Regions from separate parts of the Enterococcus durans genome, predicted to be linked through region 1. Evidence: predicted binding sites of a transcription regulator. Region 1 holds the regulator's gene; the other holds the start of a gene.
What was found. Region 1 encodes NrdR, which represses ribonucleotide reductase genes. Its sites were predicted from a motif close to ACACNATATATNGTGT; they were not measured.
Positions count from the first base shown of each region.

Region 2: CJZ72_RS06215 (deoxynucleoside kinase) is a predicted target of NrdR. The motif match lies at 8,633-8,648, and genes of this name have one in related genera.

Region 1 is NZ_CP022930.1:2,663,605-2,676,234, forward strand. It holds gene CJZ72_RS12680 (lysylphosphatidylglycerol synthase transmembrane domain-containing protein) at 1-19, opposite strand, end outside; gene CJZ72_RS12685 (DUF1294 domain-containing protein) at 30-302, opposite strand; gene CJZ72_RS12690 (diacylglycerol/lipid kinase family protein) at 330-1,232, opposite strand; gene pepT (peptidase T) at 1,357-2,589, opposite strand; gene CJZ72_RS12700 (Nif3-like dinuclear metal center hexameric protein) at 2,604-3,725, opposite strand; gene CJZ72_RS12705 (tRNA (adenine(22)-N(1))-methyltransferase) at 3,725-4,423, opposite strand; gene CJZ72_RS12710 (hypothetical protein) at 4,536-4,907, opposite strand; gene CJZ72_RS12715 (LptM family lipoprotein) at 5,253-5,690, opposite strand; gene dnaI (primosomal protein DnaI) at 6,041-6,967, opposite strand; gene CJZ72_RS12725 (replication initiation and membrane attachment family protein) at 6,967-8,346, opposite strand; gene nrdR (transcriptional regulator NrdR) at 8,368-8,844, opposite strand; gene CJZ72_RS12735 (CsbD family protein) at 9,596-9,925, opposite strand; gene coaE (dephospho-CoA kinase) at 9,978-10,610, opposite strand; gene mutM (DNA-formamidopyrimidine glycosylase) at 10,577-11,410, opposite strand; gene polA (DNA polymerase I) at 11,445-12,630, opposite strand, start outside.
Region 2 is NZ_CP022930.1:1,280,026-1,292,655, forward strand. It holds gene CJZ72_RS06170 (IclR family transcriptional regulator) at 1-472, shown strand, start outside; gene CJZ72_RS06175 (bifunctional 4-hydroxy-2-oxoglutarate aldolase/2-dehydro-3-deoxy-phosphogluconate aldolase) at 568-1,212, shown strand; gene CJZ72_RS06180 (sugar kinase) at 1,218-2,225, shown strand; gene kduI (5-dehydro-4-deoxy-D-glucuronate isomerase) at 2,242-3,084, shown strand; gene CJZ72_RS06190 (gluconate 5-dehydrogenase) at 3,100-3,903, shown strand; gene fni (type 2 isopentenyl-diphosphate Delta-isomerase) at 4,299-5,342, opposite strand; gene CJZ72_RS06200 (phosphomevalonate kinase) at 5,339-6,424, opposite strand; gene mvaD (diphosphomevalonate decarboxylase) at 6,437-7,414, opposite strand; gene mvk (mevalonate kinase) at 7,407-8,354, opposite strand; gene CJZ72_RS06215 (deoxynucleoside kinase) at 8,668-9,327, shown strand; partial or broken gene CJZ72_RS15235 (DUF3788 family protein) at 9,413-9,529, shown strand; gene CJZ72_RS06225 (magnesium transporter CorA family protein) at 9,699-10,604, shown strand; partial or broken gene CJZ72_RS15050 (DUF3788 family protein) at 10,843-10,962, shown strand; gene CJZ72_RS06235 (lytic polysaccharide monooxygenase) at 11,039-12,403, opposite strand.

The DNA.
Region 1 (12,630 bases):
TTGTTCCTTTAGTTGACATTGACTACTCCTTAATGAAAAAAATAAATCAAAATCAAATCAACGAGTACACCCGCCATAAATCCAATTGTAAATTTCTTTTTTCTCGTTTTATGATGAAAGACTTTTCGTGAAAGCAAGCCACCAATACCGCCGCCTAGTAAACTAACAAAGATCAAATTACTTTCTGGTACGCGCCATTTTCCTTTTTTTGCCTGACGTTTATCATACCCCATCAAACAAAACAAATAAATATTTACAAGTACCAGATAAAACCACAAAGGGTTATATAAAATTGCATTCATGTTTTTTCCTCCAACTAGTCAGAAAAATTATTTTGTTTCTTTTGGAACAAATACAGATAGTCCCTTGGGAACAACGACTAATTCAATTGGTAGATCATCGGTGGTATCACCATCTGTACGAGTGCCAACCTTTTTTTCCTGCGCTTGGATATTGATTTGGCTTGCTGTCAAATAAGTGATCCCAGGGACTGAATAGATTTTTCCTTTGATTATACGAGGAAGATAAAAGATAAATCGGAAAATATCAAGAGATGGAATGATCGTTATGTGGAATTTTCCATCATCTGGACTAGCAGAATCATCAAAATTCGTATACCCGCCAACAGAATTCGTCATCGTAACTGTCAGTAACTGCGTTTTTCCTTTCCAGTGTTCGTTCTCTGTTTTGATATCTAGATGATATTTTTTCTTTTTCAGCAATAGATTGACAAAACGCTTCATAAATATCCAAGATCCATATCGTTGTTTTTCTTTTTGGCTGATCCAAACAGCTGTATCAGCGAGTATCCCGATCGTTAATGTGGAAATGATCACTTCATCATTTACTTTTCCATAATCGATTTTACGAATGGCTTCCCCTAAAATAACATCTGCCGCTTCTTCTTTGTCTATAGGGATTCCAAGTAACTTTGCTAGATTATTGACTGTTCCACCGGGTAATAATCCTACTTGATAATGTTCTAGTTTCTTCTGGAAAGCTTGGACGATATGATGGATCGTTCCGTCTCCCCCAATGATGATCAAGGTATCTGCTTCGTGTTCTTCTGCTTTTTTTACAAGTGTCTTTTGTTTCACCGAGGGACCGGTTTCCGTTAAATAAACGGTTAGCTCTGGTCGCTTTTCACTCACGTAATCTTTGAACCATTTTGCTAATTTTTCGCCTTCGTCATTTCCTGAGCTTTCATTATAAAAGACCAGCAATTTTTCCATACTCTTTTACCTCCTAATTTCACACAAAAATCAAGGGGATAGACGGTTCCACTTGGAATTCGTCCTCCCCCCGACGTTTATCGAACCGCTCGACTAGCTGACTGATCCGACATCCTATTCAATTTTAAACGTTTGTGTTCAATTCCGCAATTTTTACAATTACATCTGCCGCTTTTTCCATTACTTGAAGAGAAACAAACTCGAAGCGTCCATGCATGTTTTCTCCACCAGCAAATAGGTTAGGGGTCGGAATACCTAGATATGAAATTTTTGAACCATCCGTTCCGCCACGGACTGGTTCAATGATCGGTTCGATTTCTAAATCGATCATTGCTTGTTTTGCTAGTTCGACGATACTCATGTCTTTTTCAATGATTTCACGCATATTGTAGTATTGATCGTACATATTGACTTTTACTCGTTCTTGGTCAAATCGACGGTTCAATTTTTCTTGGATCTCCGTGATCAATGCTTTGCGAGCTTCAAAATTTTCACGATTATGGTCGCGGATGATATAACTCATCGTTGCTTCTTCTGTATTTCCATTCAAGGCCATCAAATGGAAGAAGCCTTCATAACCTTCTGTTTTTTCCGGTACTTCATCTGCTGGCAGTTGGTTATGGAAATCAATCGCTAATTGCAGCGCATTGATCATCGTGTCTTTTGCTGTACCAGGATGGACATTTTTTCCTTGGATCGAAATCTCTGCTTGAGCTGCGCTAAATGTCTCATATTGCAATTCGCCTAATGGACCGCCATCGACAGTATATGCAAAATCAACATTGAATGCTTCAACATCAAACTTATCCGCCCCTACACCGATCTCTTCATCTGGACCAAATGCTACTTTGATTTCACCATGTGGAATCGTTGGGTTTTTGATCAAGATTTCCATTGCTGTCATGATTTCAGCGATCCCTGCTTTATCATCTGCTCCCAGTAGCGTACTGCCGTCTGTCGTAATCAATGTGTGGCCTTCATAATTCTTTAAATTAGGAAAGTCTTTAGTATTTAGCGTATAGCGTTCTTCGCTATCCAGTACGATCACTGATTCCCCATCATAATTCTCAATAATCTGAGGATTGACCCCTTCCGCATTGAAGTCAGCTGTATCCATATGGGAGATGAAACCGATCGAACGCACAGGACGATCCACATTGCTTGGTAATGTACCGATCACAAAACCATTTTCTTCATTGTAGAAAACATCCGACAATCCAAGTTCTTCTAGTTCTTTTTTTAGAACTTGTGCAAAAGCGACTTGTGTTTGAGTAGATGGTGTCGTTTGACTTGTTGCATCTGAGCGTGTTTCTGTTTTAACATAGCGTAAAAAACGAGGTAAAAGATTTTCGTACATAAAATTCTCTCCTTTTAGTTAAATTGAAATGGGTTGGTATCTGTTTCAGAAACAAAGAAGTCAATAGACCAATCCTCTTCTTTTTTCCAAGATTCAAATTTTTCGATAAACTTCTCTTTGCACAATGATTCGATATAATGTCCCGGATCAATGGCTGCAAGACCTGCGCTCTGCATGTCCTGTGCTGTATGGTAATAAATATCGCCAGTAATATAAACATCAGCTTTTTGAGACAGTGCATGAGGATAAAATTTTTCCCCACTGCCACCACAGATTGCCACTCGCTTGACCATTACTTCTTTTTCTGTGGGACGTACGACGCGAAGTCCGTCTAATTGGAACGCTTCTTTCACTTTGGCTACAAAAGTGTCGAGAGGCATTTCTTCTGATAATTCTCCGATACGGCCAAGTCCCCATGTTTTAGTTGGCTCATCGATTTTAAACAAATCATAAGCCACTTCTTCATATGGATGGACCGCGTACATCGCTCGAAGAATTTTTTGCTCAAGATGTTCAGGAAAAATGACTTCTACTTTCGCTTCTTGGACCTTCTCCAGTTGACCAGCTTCACCGATTGCAGGGTGAGCAGAATCATTTGGTCGAAAACGTCCTTGGCCGATCGTAGTAAAGCTGGTGGAGTCATAGTTTCCTTGTTGGCCTGCACCAGCTTGAGCCAATGCTTTACGTAATTCTTCAGCTTGTTCCACAGGTATATATACAGCTAGTTTTTTATAATGACGTTCATGTGTTTTGACTAAGTAGTTTTCGACCTTGACACCGAGCAATTCACAAAACCAATCATTTAACCCATCTTCAATGATATCCATATTGGTATGTGCAGCATACACAGCGATATCATGTTTCAATAGATCCGCATACATCTTTTCTTGCGGAACATCTGTATTTAAACGTTTCACTGGTCGAAAGATAGGCGGGTGTTTTGCAATCAATAGATCGATCTTTTTATCAATGGCTTCTTTTACGACTTCCGGTCGAACATCAAGCGTCATCATCACTCGTTGGATCGGTTTATTCAACGTCCCAATGTGTAGACCTACAGGATCGCCGTCTTCTGCCAGCCATTGAGGGCAGTATTCTTCAAATTTGCGAATGAACACATTGCCGTTGACTGTCATCAGCCCAGCACCTCCTCAATCATTTTGATTTCACTTTCCATTCGTTCTTTTCTGGCTTGCTGATTTGTTGCATGAGCCAGCTGTTGCAGAATCGTTTGTCGCTGTTTCAGTTCTCGTTGCCACTTATTGAGAAACACTTCATTGGACTCGTTCAATAAGTGGGGACCAAACATCAATTCTTTTTCACTATAGGTGACTTTCTCTTGTGTCTTTTCCGCCACAAGGATCTCATAGATTTTTTTATTTTCTTCTAAAATCGTTTCTGCAATGAGTTGATAATTGTTCTCTTGCAACCAGCTTCTCAATGTTCGTTCACCGATATTTGGCTGAAGAATCAGGCGTTCGTTCCCAGATAAGCGTTTTTTTTGTTTGCCAGCTTCTAGAATCTCCCGAATCAATGAACCACCCATTCCAGCAATCGTGATTGCATCAATCTGATCTTCTGGTTTGATTGCATCTAAGCCATTTGCCAGACGTACAGTGATCTGCTTTTCTAAGCCGTCCTTTCGCACTTGTTTCCTCGCTGATTCATAAGGACCTTTTACTACTTCGCCAGCAACTGCAAATTGGATTTTTCCTTTTAACATTAATGCCACTGGTAAATAAGCATGGTCAGAGCCAATATCTGCTAAACGAGCATTTTCTGGAACAAATTCTCCCACCTTCGCTAAACGTTTAGATAATTCCAAATGGTTCATACCTTCACTCCTTCCACGCCATTATAACATTTTCATTATAATTTAAGGAGATTCGAAAAGAAAAAATTTCAAATCTCCTTCATTTTTTTATTTTTTTCTAAAATCCTACTGTCTACGATTCAATACGTGCTATTTCGATCAAAGAATCAAGAAAGACTATCGGAGGATCCGACTTGGTCATTCGCAAATCCTTCAGTACAAACTTGATTTGATCACCAACATGTATTGAGTCTTTGCCATCTTTCAATTTTTCAGCAGTCGCTTTCAAAACCATATCACCAGCACGATCCTTTGATTCTTCTATGTTTTTTATATTCGTTACTATGATAGTAAATATCGATTTTTCACTTTCCGAAATACTGAAAATTTCTCCAGTGTAGACATACCGTTCTTTTTTTTCTGAGAGATAATCGTTCTCTTGGTTTCCGCAACCAGTCAAAGAAAGGAATACGATAGCGATTATCGATGAAAAAATACGTTTCATGAATACCTCCTTCAAATCATTGTCGTTCACTTATTTGACGATCGTGTCTAGCTATTTGCCTTTAGCAACTGCATTGGTTGTTCTTTGGTCCATGTAGATTCATTTATGTAAAAGAAGCTCGGACAAAGTGTTATGTCACAAGAAAAAAGCAAACATTCCAAAAATTTGTTTTTCAAATTCTTAAAAATCTGCTTTTTATGCTTTGGATTTGTTACTTTTGTTCCCGCTGCTTATTCTGTTTCGTTAGGAAGCGAATATGAGTTTTTTCTCACTACTTCCCTAACTTTGCGGTACTTATGTGGACTAGCAAACTATTAATTCAAGTTGATTTTTTAATAAGTGGTCCTATTCTTCGATCCGCGCTATTTCGACAATCGAATTACCAGGGATCTGCGGTGGGATCGACATTGTCATTATGGAATTTTCTACTAATATGATCTCAATCTGATCACCTTTCTCGAATGCCTCTTTTCCATCTTTTAGTTGCTCCTCAGACGCATTCAAAATGACACCATCATTTGTAAAAGAGCTTCCGATATTTTCCGGGTCTTTTATTTCTTTTACGTTGATCACTTTGATTTGGATCGTCGAATCATCCGGTTCTGAGATACTTTCGATTTCGCCATTAAAAATACTTTGACCTTGCGTTGCAGAGTTGCTTACTTCCGTCGATGTTTCCGCACTGATCGAATCGATCGATGCTTTACTTGAGTCTTCGTTTCCGCAGCCTGTTAATGTAAAAAGTAAACCAGCCGCAATCATTGTTGAAAATAAAATCTTCATAAAATTTCCTCCAGCTCATTTTTAGTTGACTTATTTTGATGGTTGCGCCCGACTACTATATGTTTGCCTAATAGATGGATTCGCTTCCCTTTAGGTAGTGCATATAATTATGTAAAGAGGGTGTGACAAAAATTGTCACACTCTCTTTTTTGAATACATGATGTTTCAAAAAATAGTTTTTCAAACGAAAATCCTACAAAATTTTAGCAGTATTTTACGGAAAACCTTTTTTCTTGAAGCTGAATACTTCTGTTCTATTTACTTTGATACTATCGTATATGGTGTAATGATTTCTGAACAAAACATCTTTCACAATTTTGTATGTTTTATTAAAGGCTCGGGAGAATTATTCAACCATTCCTTCGATTACGTCCAGTCATTTCGATTTCTTTGGTCAAATAACGGATCCGTTCCATGATCCTTTTGGCTTTTAATGGCTCTTCATCGCCACGCTGCGTGACAGATAAATGTTGTTCCAATTCATCCATCGTGAAGTTTGAAGAAAAAAATGTCGGAAGCTGTTCTTGCATCCGATATTGTAGGATCACACCGAATACTTCATCTCTGATCCAACTGCTCATTGCATCGGCGCCGATATCATCCATCATGAGGATTGGTGAACGCTTGACTGCGTCTAATTTCTCCGCCACTTGGTCTTTCCCGATCGCCTGTTTCATTTCTACCGCAAAAGTCGGGAAGTGTACGAGCGTGGTCGTGAACCCTTTGATAGCCAATTCTCTTGCTGTTGCACCTAGTAAATACGTTTTTCCGATCCCAAAACTACCGACTAGATATAGTCCCTTGTGGTACCCCTTAGGATCAGCACTATAGTGTTCGACAAAATCAAGCGCCTCGAAGCTGGCATAGCTCCGACCATCTGTACGTTCGAAATTTTTGAATGAGGCATCTTGGATATCTTTTGGCATATCCACTGCTTTGATCCGACTTTTGATCTCTTCTTGTCTTTTTTTCGCAAGCAAAGCTTCTGTTGGTACATACGTCACATCGACATAGTGAAAGTTCAGAGTCAATTTGGGCTCATAGCCTGGTGCGATCATCGTAGGATCATTTTTTTGATACTTCCGTTTTTCTTGAACAAATTCATACAGTTTAGCATAACTTTTTTCAATATCTGCTTGTGTCAAATCTTCTTGATGTTCTGATAAGAAACTTTGAACATCTGGATCGTTCAAGACTTCTTGGATCATCTCAGTAAATTTCTGCTGATAATCTCTTCTGCTAATGATTTTCTTTAGCTCTTTTCCGACATCTTCCACTAGCTATCGCCCTCCTTTTTTGCAAAATATTCTTTAAACCTACGTTCGATCTCTGCCTTTTTCTCACTACTGATTTTTTGTTCCTCTTTGGGTTTGTTTACCCAATCAGGGAGTTTTTCACGGCGTACATTGCGCCGCGTAGATGCGTATGACTGTGTTGTCTTTTTTTTCGTTTGTTTTGCTTGATTACTGATCGTACGGATATGCTCGATTGCCTCTTCTGGAGTAGTAATCTTATTTTGGGCCCATTCATTCGCAATCGTGTTGACGAAGCTTGCATTTAAGCTTGCTTGATTTCTTATGACCAACACATAGTTGACTAAAATATTGATCACACTACTTGATAAGCCTGAACGAGAAACTAAGTCTTGCATCAACCATGTTTCTTGTTTTGAGACAAAACCGCCTTTTTCTTGTTTTAATGCTTCAAGATACTTCATTGGTGGGATACTTTGGGCTTCTTTGATCAACTCTACTATGGCGTTCGGTAACGAACTATCAGCAGTAACCGTTTCTTCTATACCTGTTTCTGGACTTGTTGGATCACTTTTTTTTGGTTTTTGTGCTTGACTTGTCAAAACGATTCTTTGCAGTTCTTTTGTCGAGACTTTTTGTTCAGAAAAATCATAGGCTAGAACGATCCATTCACCGATAGTCAATTCATCCACGCCGTACAGCTGATGGTACATCTCGATTTGTTCTTTTAACGGATCTTCAAGAACTGGGATATGTTTTTTTGTCAGCCACTCTGTCAAAAAGGCCCAATCAAGTTTAGGTTGGTCTGAATCAGATACCAATGAACCTGGTTTTTCTTGTTGAAATCCTGCTTGCACATTTTCGATCTTGTCCTGATTAGCAGCATAAGCAGCTTCACTGAACCGATAAACGTCCAAAAATTTTTTCGTGATTTTCTGGTAGCTTTGAGACGAAAATGTCTTTGGTTGGAATAATTGGACTAACTGTTCATAGCGGCGTTCTCCCACCTTTTCTAAAAGCAAGAAGGAAAGTACGCTATCTTTGAAAAAAGCAAAGGCATCCATTGGTTCTAATAATTCATAAATAAAACAAGCTCCTAAGCTGGCGTCTTCTTTGTAAAAAACATCTAGAAGACCGATTCCTTCTAATCGCTTACGGGCTTCATAAAATTGGGGCAATCCACAACTCAAACTACTCAAGAGATCTGCATGCAATCCTTCTGGTGATTGACCATTTTCAGCTGATATTTCTGATAAGAGGGTCAAGTACAGACTTAGAGCTTCTCCACCGATCAATGGCTGATACAGGTACAACAAGGCGGATCTTCCATCTTCTTTTAGAGGATGACTTTTTCTTCCTTGGTAGATATTTTTGGGTTGAAGCTCTTTCCATGCATTATCCAAGGAAATAGGCCTCCTTACTTCTTATTTTTCTTTATTGTTTTCTTTTGCTTTATCAACGATATCTTGCAATTCCTTTAAGAAAACAGACATATCTTTAAACTGGCGGTAGACGCTTGCAAAACGAATATAGGCTATTTCATCAAGATTGACTAAATCTTCCATGACATATTCCCCGATCAATGTGGTCGATACTTCGTTTTCACCAAGGCTTCTGACCCGGTTTTCTACGTGGTTTACGATTTGTTCCATCTGCTCCATCGCAACTGGTCGTTTTTCTGCTGAGCGGATCAACCCACGCAAGATTTTGTCGCGATTGAATTCCTCACGTTCACCATTCTTTTTGATGACTAATAATGGTGCCGCTTCGATTCTTTCAAATGTAGTAAAACGAAAAGAACAACTTTCGCACTCTCTTCTTCTTCGGATTGCTCGTCCATCATCTGCCTGTCGGCTGTCAATGACGCGAGAATTATTATGTTGGCATCTAGGACATCTCATTTTCTTCACCTCTTCTTGTGAGTGTTTCTATCAAACTACTATTTTCATATCAAATACCCAAATCTTGAAAGTAGAAATGGCTGATTTGATGGACTTCGATTAAATGATCGTTGCTTACAATAGTAAATACGTTTTTTCTTATAAATATTTACATTTTTTACAAATTGCAACTAGTTGTATTATAACACGAAACGTGTGTTCAACGCGACTTTCCTGTACAAAAAAACGCGAATACAAGAACATTTTTTTCCAATTTTGTACGTAATTTGTTCGATTTCTATATTCACATTGGACGTGTGAAATAGAGTCCTAAACAACTAGCCTTGCCCCACTATCGAACATTAAGGCTGCTTATTTTGCATCGAGCACACTCGGTGTAAGATCGACAGGTATATTGTCTTATTTCTCTTTGTCCACCGAGAGCAATCGTATCAGCCCAACTGTACTATTTTATCATGTACGACTAAGATGATTATTTTCCCGCTCTCATTCAACTGGGGCGATATTTCTAAAAATTGTATCGCTATTCTTGGCTAGTTGATCCATCAGTAAGTCTAGCTTAGTTTGATTTTATTAGCACAATTACTTCAATCGTTCATCAAACAGATAAACACCGATCAGAACATTTTTGAGATTGACTGAACTTCTGGGCTATCTTTAGAAAATAAAAAATAAACCAAGATCCTCGGGTGTTACCAAGGATTTGGTTTATTCGTGTATTTATTCAACTCATTTTTTGCATGTAGATCGATCAAAGTTTTTCTTCGATACCCGTATAATGCTTCATACGTTGTTCGTCGATTTTTTGCTGATTAGGGATATGTTCTGCTTCAGGAAGCGGTGCTTTTTTGCGTTCATTTTTTGCTGTTCGTTCTTTCGTTAAATCTTGATTTTTCGCTTCTGCCTCTGCTTGCTCATCTTCAATTTCATTTATTCTGGCTTGATACTTTTCTTCATTTTCTTTCGCAATTTCTGCTTGAGTACGGCCTTCATCTTTTAATTCTTCCTTATTGATGAGTTCACCGATCTTTTCTTTTGCTGAGCCAACCACTTTATCTTTTTGATTTTTAAAAGTCCCCATAGCAATCCTCCTCTTCGATTTATATTCAGCATAGCAAAATTACTGGATATACTCAAAGAAATCGATTGCGAGGTTCCGCTAACCAATTTTTGATCTGTGCTTCGAGCATCTCTTTACTCCCGCTATTATCAAAAACGATATCAGCGAGTGCTTTTTTTTCTTCAATGGACAGCTGGCTGCTGACTCGCTGTTTTGCTTCTTCAAGGCTTAGATGATTTCTTTTCATCAGTCGCCGTATTTGGATGTTTTCAGGCAGATAAACCACTGCCACTGCATCCATGAGTTGCTCATAATGCCCCTCATAAAGAAGCGGGATGTCTGCCACAACTAACGGATATTCAGTTTTCAATTGTTCGATTTTTTCTGTGATCGCTGTACGGATGAACGGATCAAGTAGCCGATCCATCTTTTTTCGTTCCTCGGCAGAATTGAAAACGATTTGTCCCAACGCCTTCCGATCAAGGGTGCCATTTTTTTGGAGGATCACATCTCCAAATACACTGACTAGTGCCAATAAGCCTTCGCTTTTCGGTGCGACTACCTCACGAGCGATAATGTCCCCGTCAACAATTGGTATACCATGATTGCTAAAAATAGCCGCTGCTGTACTTTTTCCTGTAGCAATTCCACCTGTCAACCCTAATACAAACCCTATTTTATTTTCAGTCTTTGGCAATTTGGACAATAGTGCGTCCCCCTTTGCGCTACTTTAGTCTTAACAATTGGTGTATGACAGCGAACGCAAGGGTGGCCAGTTTGTCCATAGACATGTAGTGCTACTTGAAAACTACCCGCTTCACCTAATGCATTGAGGTAACTTCTGATCGTAGTTCCACCTGCTTCTATTGCACGTGACAATACATCAATGATTGCTTTTCTTAATAATTCGATTTCTTTTGGCTTCAATGTGTTGGCTGGTTGCTCTGGGTGTATTTTCGCTTCCCAGAGCGCTTCATCCACGTAGATATTTCCTAATCCTGTAACTAATTTTTGATCAAGTAATAAAGGCTTGATTGCCTTATGGGACTTACCAAGACCCAGAATAAACTGATCAAGCAAAAATTGATCTGGTAAAGGTTCCGGCCCTAATTTCAAAATACCTTTATACGTGTCACTCGCTCCCTTATCAACGAGTGTCATACGTCCAAACTTACGTACGTCATTGTATCTCAGCTGACTTCCATCTTCAAAGAAGAATAGGACGTGGGTATGCTTATCAATAGGCTGATTTGTTTCAACAAATTGATACTTCCCTTCCATTCGCAAATGGGAGATCAACTCATAATGGCTTAAATGGAAAATCAAAAATTTCCCTCTTCGTCCTATTGACTCGATTCGTTCACCAATCAATGTCGCTTCAAAAATCGGTGTTTCTGGCTGTTCAATGATTTTAGGCCACAATACTTGTACTTTTTTGATTGTTTTTCCAGCGACTAACCGCTCCAAGCCTTTTCGAACAGTTTCAACTTCTGGTAACTCTGGCATTATTTCACCTTCGATTCTTTCGCTCTTTCTTCACTTATTTTGCTTCATACCATGTTTTTCCCCAACTACTATCTGTAATCAACGGTACATGGAGGGAAACAGCGTGTTCCATTACTTCACTGACTAGGTGATCAAGTGTTTCTAATTCTTTTTCAGGTACTTCAAATACAAGTTCATCGTGCACTTGTAACAACATCGTTGCTTCCAATTTCTCTTCCTTCAAACGCTTGTCTAGTTCGATCATTGCGATTTTTAGAATGTCAGCGGCGCTTCCTTGTATCGGTGTGTTGATCGCCGTTCTTTCTGCAAATGAACGGATATTGTAATTTCGTGAGTTGATGTCTGGTAAATAGCGACGGCGATGGTACAACGTCTCAACAAATCCTTGATCTTTTGCTTCTCGAACGATACGTTCCATATACTCTTTGACCCCGGGATATTTTTCGAAATACGTATCAATGTACTGTTGTGCCGCTTTCCTAGTGATCCCCAAATTTTGCGATAATCCATAATCGGAGATACCATACACAATCCCAAAATTGACTGCTTTTGCCTGACGACGCATGTTTGGTGTCACATCTTCTGCTTTTTCGATTCCAAATACCCGCATTGCTGTACTTGCGTGGATGTCTTGCCCTTCAAGAAAGGCAGCTTTTAAATGTTCATCATTTGAGATATGGGCAAGGACACGCAATTCGATTTGAGAGTAATCTGATGAATAAATCAACCAATCTTTCTTTCTTGGTACAAACGCCTGACGGATTTTCCGTCCTTCGTCTAAACGAATCGGAATATTTTGCAGATTCGGATCAACTGAACTTAGACGTCCTGTCTGTGTCAAGGTTTGGACATATCTAGTATGGACCTTTCCGTCTGATTGGATCACTTTAAGTAACCCTTCAACATAAGTAGACTGGATTTTGGCGATTTGGCGATAGGTTAGGATATCATCAACGATTGGCGCTTGTTCTCTTAGTTGTTCCAATACATCGACGGCTGTGGAATAACCTGTTTTCGTTTTTTTGATAACTGGCAGTCCCATTTTCTCAAACAAGATGACTCCAAGTTGTTTAGGTGAATTCAAATTGAATTCTTCACCTGCTTCTTGGTAGATTTTTTGTTCGATTTCTCTCAAACGATCAGAAAACTCAACTTTCATTTCTTGTAAACGAGTCGCATCGACTTTGATCCCACTGATTTCCATTTCAGCCAAGATGATC
Region 2 (12,630 bases), 1.4 Mb from region 1:
GATTGACGAAACGATTCACTTAGGTGTGCTGGACAACGAGGAAATATTATACGTCAATAAACTAGATCCCAAAAACCAGACAATCAGAATGTCTTCTAAAATAGGAATCACAAGGCCTTTATATAGCTCGGCTATGGGGAAAGCCGTATTAGCTGAGTTCGCTGAACCGCAGTATGAAAAGTATGTGGAGTCACACCAATTGATCCCATATACAGAATATACAATAACGAATAGTTTGAAACTGAGAAAAGAACTTGATGAAGTAAAAATGACCCAGGTTGCTTTTGATGACGAAGAAGTCGAAAAGGATATTTTTTGTATCGGGGCTTCGATTGTCAAAGGAGAGGAAATCATCGGGGCTTTTAGCATTAGCATGCCTAAATATCGTTTGACACCTGAAGTAAAAGATAAAATCATCCAATCAATCAAACAAACGAAAGAAGAAATTGAAAAAACACTCAAAAAAAAATGAAAAAGCGTTTGCATTTTTTCGCCACTGTCGTATAATATGGATATAGATTTCCAAATTATAAAACTAAATTTCTTTATAGGAAACGGGTGAAAAAAATGAAAAAACTAGACATTTTGACACGTTTAAAAAAAGCTGGAGTAATCGCTGTTGTCCGTGGAGAGACGAAAGAAGAAGCGCTCAGTGCTTGCCAAGCAATAGTCAAAGGTGGGCTAAAAGGGCTTGAACTGACATTTACTGTCCCACAAGCAGATCAAGTGATCAAAGAATTATTGTCGATCTACAAAGATCAAAAAGATGTGGTGATCGGTGCGGGAACAGTCTTAGATGCTGTAACAGCACGATTAGCTATTTTGGCAGGAGCTGAATATATTGTCAGTCCTTGTTTTGACAAAGAAACGGCTGAGTTATGTAATTTGTATCAGATACCTTACTTGCCAGGATGCATGACGATCGATGAAATGAAAACAGCACTTAAGAGTGGTGTGGATATCGTCAAATTATTTCCAGGTAGCGCCTATGGTCCTAGTATCGTTACTGCATTTAAAGCGCCAATGCCGCAACTCAATATCATGCCGACTGGTGGAGTCAGTTTAGATAATATGAAGGATTGGTTCGATGCCGGCGTGATCACTGTAGGTGTAGGAGGCAATTTATTGGCTCCTGCCGCAACAGGCGACTTTGATAAAGTAACCGAAGTGGCTCAGCAATACGTCGCGAAATTACAAGAAATAAAGGGGTAGGTGCGATGGGGAAAGCAATCACATTAGGTGAAATCATGTTGCGTTTATCAACCGATCAGGGGAAAAGACTTGAAACCAGTGAAACTTTCCACGCGCATTACGGCGGTGGTGAAGCAAATGTGGCCATCTCATTAGCTAATTATGGACATGAGGTTGGTTTTGCTTCCAAGGTTCCTGACCATGCAATAGGGAAGGCCGTTAAAAAACATCTGCAAAGTTATGGTGTGGATACAACACATCTTTTATTCGGTGGTCCGCGGTTAGGTTCTTATTATATGGAAACTGGGGTCGGGGAACGAGCGGCTTCCGTTATTTATGACCGAGCGGGTTCGAGCTTTGCACTGATGGAAGAAGATGAATGGAACGGCAAACAGCTGTTCCAAGGAGCAGAGATCTTCCATATTTCGGGAATTACACCGGCGTTGTCACAAGCTTGGCGAGTCCTCACAAAGAAACTCATGCAAGAAGCGAAGAAAATGGGCTGCTTAGTCAGTTTTGATATCAATTATCGAGGAAAGCTTTGGACACCAAAAGAAGCAAGTGAAACAATCCAACAATTATTACCGTATGTCGATATTTGTTCCGCTGGCGAACTAGATGCTCGTTATCTATTAGGTATCAAAGATGCTCCAGAAGAAGTGGAACAACCGTTGATTTATTATTACCAGAAAATGCAAGAAAAATATCCAAACATCAATGTTTTTTATTCGACGAAACGAAAAGTTCATTCCGCTAGTGACAATGAGTTACAAGGTACTTTATGGATGGATCATGGATATTTCGAATCACAAGTACATGAAATTACACCTATCGTGGACCGCGTGGGAGGTGGGGATGCTTTTGCCGGTGGGGTCTTACATGGCATTTTAGAAAAAAATACGCCACAAGAGATCATTGATTTTGCAACTGCTGCATCTGCTTTGAAACACACCGTCCATGGGGATTGTAACCAATTTGATCAATCAGAAGTCGCTCGCTTTTTAGCGTACGGCTCAGGAAAAATCATAAGATAAAAAGGAGAAGATAAACATGCAAGAAATGGAAACACGTTATACACATAGTCCGGAAGATATTCGTCATTATTCAACAGAACAATTAAGAAAAGAATTTTTAGTGGAGAAAGTATTTGAACCTGGAAAAATCAGTTTGACTTATACCCACAATGACCGCATGATTTTTGGCGGAGTAACACCAACAGAAAAAGAATTAGAAATCACGCTGGATAAAGAATTAGGTGTTGAATATTTCTTGGAACGTCGTGAATTAGGGGTAATCAATATTGGTGGACCTGGATTCATCGAAATCGAAGGAAAGAAAGAAGACATGAAAAAGCAAGATGGCTATTACATCGGCAAAGAAACAAAGCATGTCGTATTTTCTTCAAAAGATCCAGAAAATCCAGCAAAATTTTACATTAGTTCAGTACCAGCACACCATAAATATCCAAATGTCAAAATCAGCATCGATCAAGTGAAACCAATGGAAACAGGCGAAGGGTTGTCATTGAATGAACGCAAAATCTATCAATATATCCATCCAAATGTTTGCGAAAGCTGCCAGTTACAGATGGGTTACACTATTTTAGAGCCAGGTAGTTCTTGGAATACGATGCCATGTCATACACATGAACGCCGCATGGAAGCTTATGTTTATTTTGATTTTGCCAAAGAAGATACACGTGTTTTCCATATGATGGGTAAACCTGATGAAACAAAACACTTAGTAGTGGACAACGAGCAAGCAGTTACTTCTCCAAGTTGGTCGATTCACTCTGGTGTCGGAACGAGCAATTATTCATTTATTTGGGCAATGTGTGGAGAAAATATCACGTATACCGATATGGATATGGTACCAATGGATCAGTTGAAATAAGAAGGAGGATAAAAAATGGAATTTACAATGGATATGTTTCGTTTAGATGGAAAAGTAGCACTAGTAACTGGTGCTGTTTACGGAATTGGGTTTGAGATCGCTCGTTCACTGGCAGCAGCCGGGGCAACGATCGTGTTCAATAATTTGTCACAAGAATCAGTCGATGAAGGGGTAGCGCACTATAAAGAAGCCGGGATCGAAGCAAAAGGGTATGTTTGTGACGTAACAGACGAGCCTGCAGTTCAAGCAATGGTCAAACAAATCAAAGAAGAAGTTGGCTCTGTTGATATTTTGGTCAATAACGCTGGGATCATCAAGCGCACTCCGATGATCGAGATGGATGCGGCAGATTTCCGTCAAGTGATCGATGTGGATCTAAATGCACCTTTTATCGTATCAAAAGCAGTTATTCCGGATATGATCGAAAAAGGTGGCGGTAAAATCATCAATATTTGTTCAATGATGAGTGAATTAGGTCGTGAAACAGTTAGTGCTTATGCAGCTGCTAAAGGCGGCTTGAAGATGTTGACAAAGAATATTGCTTCTGAATATGGTCAATACAACATCCAATGTAATGGCATCGGCCCTGGCTACATCGCCACACCACAAACAGCACCTTTGAGAGAAAAGCAAGAAAATGGAGAACGTCATCCATTTGATCAATTCATCGTTGGACGTACACCAGCAGCACGTTGGGGTGAACCAGTCGATTTAGCTGGTCCATCTGTATTCTTAGCATCTAGCGCTTCTGATTTCGTCAATGGGCATATCCTTTATGTAGACGGCGGTATTCTAGCGTATATCGGGAAACAACCTTAAACAACGTGTGAGCTTAGAAGTAACAAAAAGAGGTCGGACAAAAGTGTTTAAAAAAGGGTTGGGACAGAAGTGTTTAACTCCGAGAAATAAGAAGAAATTAACGAAAATTGCTTTTCAAATTTTTGTGAATTTCGGCTTATTTCCGAAGGAGTTACTTCTGCTCCCACCGTTTATTCGGAGTTAGAGTCTGTGGCAAAACTGATTTTTAGTTTTGTCCCACGCTCTTTTTTTGTGATTTCTAGACCGACGTGAGAAATCTCAAGAAATAAGAAAAAATCCACAAAAATCGAATTTAAAATTTTTGTGGATTTCATTATGTTTTTCAGAGAGACTATTTCTGCCGTTTATTCGAGAGTCTGCAGCAAACTTGATTTTTAGATTTGTCCCACATTCATTTATTTCCGATTTCCGTATTTCGTCAAAGAGATCCCTCTTGCTTCGCACCAATCTTTGGTAGCCCCCGTCAAGATAACTGGGTGATGATGCAGCTGATCGATTGTTTCTGCACCAACCATCGTAAATAACAAACGAAGTTCATCCTGCCAATCTTTGAGTAACTGTATAGTATCTTCTACGCCATTACTCATCAAGGAATTCAGTACGGTTCCTGATATTCCTACGGCTTGAGCGCCAAGACAGAGAGCTTTAAAGATGTCAAAGGCATTTCGGATGCCGCCAGATGCTAATACCTCAACAGGATATTTCGCTTCATTTGCTTCTAATAGTGAAGTAACCGTTGATTGCCCCCAATCAGCTAGATAGTTCAATTCTCTTTTAGGGCGACGTGCATTTTCGATCTGAGTAAAACTTGTACCACTGCGACCACTGATATCAATTGTTTTGACGCCTAATGCAGCCAATTCGTCAATCGTTTCTCTGGTCATCCCAAAACCCACTTCTTTGACAATCAAAGGTACCGAGATTTCTTCTCTGATTGCTTGGATCAACTCTTTCCAATTTGAAAAATCACGATCACCTTCAGGCATGACTAACTCTTGGGGTGCATTTAGATGGATTTGTAAGGCATCTGCCTCAAAAAGTTCAATTGCTTGTTTCGCCTTGACGACCGAAGTACCTGCGCCGACATTCGCTAAGATCTTTCCATTAGGATAAACGTCACGCATCACTTGGTATGTCTCAGCTAATGTCGGATCTTTTAAAGCGGCACTCACTGAACCTGTCGCAATCATTAAGTCTGTTTCTTTAGCGATTGTTGCTAATTCGCGGTTGATTTTTTTGGTTTTTTCGCTTCCGCCAGTCATTGCATTGATATAAAAAGGATAATGCAAGTCTAAACCAGCCACGGAAGTATGAAGACTGACTTCTGAAACTGTAAGCTGCGGTAAAGCATTATGAACGATCCGTACGGTATCAAACTCATTTTTTTGTTTGTTATGGAAGGCTTTCGCTAATGAGACATGTTCATCTTTACGATTCATGCTTTTTCCTTTCTTTGATAGCTATAGACATGAAGAGGAAGTGGAGTGATCTCTGCGGCTTCCCACGCACTCATCAAAGGGAGAATACCTGATTTTTGATCAACGATCACGATCCCACAGTCGCCACCACCAGCGCCTGATGATTTCGCTGCTCCCTCATATTCTTCTGCTAAACTGCATAATTTATTCAAAGCAGGTGTTTCGATCAATACACCAGTGATCGCGGAAAGATCATGTAATAGCTCACGGTTTTTTCGGATCATTTGTTGGATCAGTGATACATTGTTCTCTTTGAATCCTTTGATCATTTCATTGACACATTCTGTACTAGCTTGCAAAAATTGTTGATAAGCGGTCATTTTATCTGTTCGTGACCGATGGACTTGGTCCACTAGATCAGAAGTGGACGCTGGACTTCCAGTCCAACCAATCAATAAACGTAAATCTTTGGGAGTACAAAGCGACTCGACTGAAAGTCCTGGCCAATCCATCGCTAATAGTTCACTGATGGAATAATTTTTTTCTTGTTGTTGGAGCCAACGATGATCAAAAGTGGAAAAAGCGATCCAACCACCATAACAACTTGCGGCGATATCTCCGCATGAGCCGTTATCTTGAACGGCCAAATTTGCTAAAGCAGCAATTTTGAATATCTCCAATTGTGTTAGATTCAAGGCGTAAAAAATATTTAGTGCCTTAACTGTCGCAACAGTAACTGCACCACTAGAACCCAACCCATATTTGCGACCATTGGAACTATCGAGTTCACTTGTTACTTTCAAGTCATAGAAGGAAAGTAAGATATTGTTTTCTTGCGCATATTTCTCAGTCAAGCGGATGGCTGCGAGAATATAATGAAATGGATTTTCACGAATATCTAGGACTAACTCGCCACGGCGTCGTGTCCAACGAACCGGCATTCCACTATATTGAGCAGATTGGATACTGCCGACTTTTCGTGCGGCTTCTACGGTGACTGTCACAAATTGATCTACAGCAACGATGATTGCTGGATGACCGGTTTCAACAACTGCATATTCTCCAGCAATATAAAGTTTTCCTGGAGCAGATACTTCAATCATAAAAATCTCCCTTTATTCAATAATCTTGATTCCTGGACCAGCATGAGCCGTAATGACTTGCTGCGGGCTAAATAAATCGCTAAATGCTTGGCGAACAATCTCTTCTTGTTTCTTTTCAACTAACACTTTCACATTTGGCCCAGCATCCATTGTAAAGTAGCAAGGAATCCCTTCATTTCGTAAAGTACGGACGGCTTGCATCGCCTTTAGGCTATCAGCTGACCAATAAGTAAATGGAGGGAGAGCGGCTAATGTCGTGCCATGCATCTTCAATGCGTTTCTTTCCATCGTTTCTCCCAGTGTTTGAAAATCTTTTGTGTGGATTGCTTGTTTTAATTGATAAAGATCAGCTTCGACAGTATCTAGCCAACCTTGATAAAAACTGGAAGTTGCTACAGTACGTCGCATGCCATCTCTGCTAGAGACATCTTTTTTTTGATCGTTGAGAAGCACAAAGACCATAGCTAACTCTTCTTCAAAATTATTTGAGGGTACGGGTTGAGCGTAGGAACTTTCATCATCATGCCCCTTTTCCCATTCGACAAATCCACCGAAGATGCTGCGACAAGCAGAGCCAGAACCACGTCTAGCCAGTCTGGATAATTCTTTGTCATCTAAGCCTAAGTGCAATGCTTCATTACACGCACCAGCTAATGCAGCTAGTCCACTAGCAGAAGAAGCCAATCCAGCAGCAGTAGGGACAAAATTTTGACTCGTAATGGTTGCTTTATAGGCTATTCCTGCTTTTTTTCTAGCTAGATCTAAAAATGCACTTATTTTTTTTGTGGCTTTTTCATCTTGTAACTGATCGTCTAAGTAAAAACGATCTTCTGTAAATTCCTCAGAGAAGAGGACTTCAGTTTCTGTATAAAACGCATCAAGTGTCAATGACAAACTATTATTCATTGGGAGGATCAGCGTTTCATTTTTTTTGCCCCAATACTTGATTAGCGCAATATTCGTATACGCACGTGCTTTTCCTTTAAACATAGGTATGTACTCCTAATCCTTGAATCCAAGTTGCAGCAGCACCTGCTTGAAGAAGTGCATCGCTGATTTCTTGGGCTTTTGTTTTTGTTTGAGTAAGAGCAATCATACAACCGCCTCTGCCGCCACCTGTTAATTTGGCACCTAGCGCACCAGCGTCTTTTGCCGTCTCAATCAACAAATCTAAAAAGTCATTACTGATGGTCAAGCTTTTTAAGAGTTCTTGTGCTTCGTTCATTGCTTGAGCGAGGTGTAGCGGATCATTTTCGATGATTGCTTTTTTTGATTGCCTTGTTAAGTATCCTAGTTGTTGGATTTTTTGTCCAGTTTTCTGTTGATCTTTTTCAAATAAATGAGCGACATCTTTCACTGCTTCACGTGTTTGTCCCTTGATGCCTGTGTCAGCTACGATTAAAAAAGCATCGATATTCAAAGAAAAATAATCAAAGGGATGACCTTTGACAAAATAGATGGGTTCTAAACTACTTGTTGCAGCAGCATCGATTCCACTAGGATTCCCATGAGCGATTTTTTCTGATATTTGCACATTTCTTAGTAGCTGTTCGCGAGAAAGAGGTTGGGCAAGATAGTCATAAAAGGCACGTGTGACAGCAGTTGCTACGGCTGCACTAGATCCCATCCCACGCTCGGCGGGAATCGTACTATCGATCGTTAATTGAAAATTTGTACTGATGTGCTGTTCTTTTTTTAAACTAGCTACTAATTGTTTGATATTTTTCAACGTATGAGGAGCGCTAGTCAATTTTCCTGTATAATAAGAAGAAATCAATTGATCGGCTGACGAAAAAGGTAGTTCTTCAAAAGAAGCAGTCGCTTTAGTCGCGTAAAAAGGAAAAGCAATGGCTGGTTCGCCGTAGACGACTGCATGCTCTCCCATCAAAATGATTTTCCCATTTGATTCTCCTTGGCCATAGTTTGCCATAATCTAACTCCTTCTATATGTTACGCTAACTTTTTGAGCAAAAAATAAAGCGCCGTGTATCATTTGCGCTATCGAATGATTTTTTACATGTAAGTTCAAAAAAACAATCCATCTTTATTTTACTAAATCCAACGCAGAAGTAAAATAAAGAATACGTTTTTCCGCAAAAAAACATTTTTTTCTTAAGAAATTTTTGGCTTTTTATTTTAGTGAAAAGGGGAGATTTCTATTTGACACTACCAGATATTGGGGGTATATTTAGAAAGAATTGGAAAAAGACACTATATTTAGTGATGAAGTGAGTTGGAGGTAAATGAGCGTGATCGTTTTAGCAGGTACGATTGGTGCCGGTAAATCAAGTTTAACAGAAATGATGGCTGAACGCTTGGGCAGTCAGGCTTTTTATGAATCAATCGATGATAATGAAGTACTACCCTTATTTTATGCCAATCCTGAGCAGTACGCATTTTTGCTACAAATATATTTTTTGAATAAACGTTTTGCAAGTATCAAGCAAGCAATGGAAGAAGATAACAATGTTTTGGATCGTTCTATTTATGAAGATTCATTGCTGTTCCACCTAAATGCAGATCTAGGTAGAGCAACGGAGACTGAAGTTCGCGTCTATGATGAATTGCTTGAAAATATGATGGAAGAACTTCCATATGCTGCACACAAAAAGCATCCTGATCTACTCGTTCACATTCGAGTGTCATTTGAGACGATGCTTGAACGGATCGAAAAAAGAGGACGTTCATATGAGCAACTTTCTTTTGACCCTACCTTGTATGACTATTACAAAGAATTGAACCGTCGTTATGATCAGTGGTATGAGGAGTATAAAGAAAGCCCTAAAATCCAGATCGATGGGGATCAGTTTAATTTCGTGGAAGATCCTGAAGCTAAAGAGGCGGTATTGAAAATAATCGAAGAGAAACTAGCAGAAATTCGAGAAGAAGTCAGTATTTCTTAATTTTTTTCATAGAAATGATAGAATGAGGTTGAGACAAAAGTCGTTTAGGTTTGAGAAATTGGAGAGAAGAACGAGGTTGGGATAGAAGTGTTTAACTCCGAGAAATAAGAAGAAATTCACGAAAATTGCTTTTTAAATTTTTGTGAATTTCGGCTTATTTAAGAAGGAGTTGCTTCTGCTCCCACCGTTTATTCGTTTTTAAAGAATGGGACAAAAGTGTTTCTTACTTTTGTCCCATGCTCGTTTTTTTTTGAAATTTCCGAAAAAAATGGCTTTTGGACGCCGTCTATTCAGAATTAGAGTCTGTAGCAAAACTGATTTTTAGATTTGACCCACATTCATTTTTGTGTACAAGTAAAGGGGGAGCTAAAGTGAGAGAAAAAATTTTTTTTAACCACGATCAAAATTTTTGGATGAATGTCCCAAGTGATGATGCCATCGCGGTTAAAAATCTAAAAGAAGAGTATGGGATAAGTGATGAAATGTTGACTTACTCACTCGATAAAAATGAACGAGCACGTGTAGAATATGATAGCTTAGATGGTGCACTATTATTAGTAACGAATGTTCCGCATCAACAAAAAATCGAAAATCATTATGAAACTAGTCCAGTAGCGTTTATTTTAAAAGATGGAGGGCTGTTTACCTTTACGACTAAAAATACAGAGTATGTTATCCGATTGATCAATGCTCTGTTAGAAAGAGACTCAGAAGTTTCTGTTTATAGCTTGCTATTTAGAACGTTATTTCTGATTTCTGGTTCTTTCTTCCCACTTATTGAAGAGGTTAACAGTGAACGTCAACGATTGAATATGCGACTGCGAGAAAAAACAACAAATAAAAATCTGTTGGCTTTATCTGACTTAGAAGTCGGTTTGGTCTATCTAGTCACTGGGACAAAACAAAATGTCGTTTTACTTGAGCAAATCAAAGCTCTCGCTATTTTTCGGAAATTAACAGAGAAAGAAAAAGAACAGTTGGATGATGCACTCATTGAAGCCAAACAGGCAGTTGAGATGACTAATTTAGCTTCTCAAATTTTAGACCAGTTATCAGGAACATATAATAATCTATTGAATAATAATTTGAATGATACAATGAAATTTCTAACTGTCTGGTCATTGATTTTAACGGTGCCGACCATCGTTACCGGATTTTTTGGGATGAATCTACAATTACCCTTTACACATTCCGTCTTTGGATGGGGCATCGCCTTGATCATCAGCTTACTTTTATCGATCTGGATGTTAGTGGCATTATGGCGAAGAATCCGCTGAACTTGAAATAGTGAAAGAATGCTGTCGGAAGTTATTCGAAAGTGAAACAACAGAAAACAATTGCTGGGAAAATCGTGAATGGATGTTTAAAAATTATTCCTACAAGAAGAGATCGAGACAAAAGTTGTTTAGGTTTGAGAAATTGGATAAAAAAGCGAACAATACGTTTTTTGTATTGCTCGCTTTTTTTGAAATTTCCGAAAAACCTGACTTTTGGACGCCGTTTATTTGAGAGAGGCTGGGACAGAAGTGTTTAACTCCGAGAAATAAGAAGAAATGAACGAAAATTGCTTTTCAAATTTTTGTGAATTTTGGCTTATTTCCGAAGGAGTTGCTTCTGCTCCAGCCGTTTATTCGAGAGTCTGTAGCAAACCTGATTTTTAGATTTGTCCCAGACTCTAGGTTGGAATGTCTTTCCTAGTTGCTTTGCTTTTTTAGTTTAAACGGAATAATGTATCTGCCTGATCAGGGGCCCAAGTCGTATCACCATAATTAACATGTGTTTGTAATGTTACGTACAGTTTTCCTTGGTAAACCACTTTTTCATGTTTTGTATAAAGCTGTGGAGAAGCGAATGTTCCTAAGATCCATTGTCTGCCTTCCGTTTCTGTGCCACCTTCTTCCTTTTTATCTGTGGTCACAGTTAAAACATTGCTGGTATCAGAAACTTCATTAGAATTACTGATTGCTTTGACTGTATAAGTATAAGTTGTATTCGCTTTCAAGTTCGTATCATCAAACGTTGTTTTTGTAGTTGAACCAATTAGAGAACCATTGCGGTAAATATCATATTGCTTGATTCCTTGCGTATGAGAAGAACGTCCCCACATAAGTGAAACACTTGAACTAGTGGTTCCCATCGAATGCAGGCTTTTAGGTGCAGTTGGTTTTTCTTGACTTGTTTGGGATAACGTCGTCACTGAAATAGCTGTTTTAGGTGAAGTTAAGCCATTTTGTCCAACCGCTTCGATCTCATAACGATAAGTAGTTTTTTCTTTAAGCTTACTATCTGCAAACTCAGCATTGGCTGTATTACCGATAAATGCGCCATTTCGATAAACATTATAAGAAGCCGTATTTGCTTGACCGTTCCAAGTTAGTGCGACAGAACTTGCTGTCACATTAGCTGTGCGGACATTTTGTGGCGCAGATGGTGCTACTGGAATACCAGCTTCGCCTTTTACATTGACATCGATCACGTTATAAAAGGCATTTGGTGTATCTGCAACATCCCAGACCGCTAAGATAACATGGTAACCTAAGCGATTGCTTGGAATAGTAATGTTATGTTTTGGATTATTTGTTGCTGCCGAACCATTGTGGTTGATCGTACCAATCAACTCAAAATCACCGCGATCTAAAGAATCATTTGGATTCCAATCAGCTTTTGTCATGTAATAATGCCATTTAGATGTTGCATGTGAAGCTGTATAACGCCATGTGATGTTCATAGCGCCTTGTTTCACTTCTTGTTTTGTCCAACGACTCGCTGTTTGATTGTCCAAGACAAAATCACCGATTTGGCCCAAGCCACCTTCCGCAGAGGCAATCCGTCCATCCGCAGGACCAGCTTGTGGAAATCCTTTTTTTGCTTCAAGTGATTGAGGGTTTGTAATAACTGCTCCGTATTTTTCCCAAGCAGCGGAATACCCAATCGTATTTCGTTCAATAGCCCCTTGATAACCTCGACTAGGTGGTGATTCCACATACCCGTGAGCAGAAGCAGAAATTTGGTTGATCATTAGGCTACCGAAAAGAGCTGTAGAGCAGAATAGAGTGGCTAAAAGTTGTTTTTTCATCGTATTCCTCCAAAATTTTTTATTTTTTTTGATAACGACCATCTCAATTTACAATCAGTTTTAAATTAAAATAATTGTTATTTGAATATAGGATATCAAAAATGGAAACGTTGTCCTAATCAATAATTACCTAGTGCTAGGTAATTTTAGTTTCCTATATGAAGGTTAGAATTTAGAATCAATTTTATTTTAGAAATAACGTTTATGTAAAGTTTGTGCTAAGGATG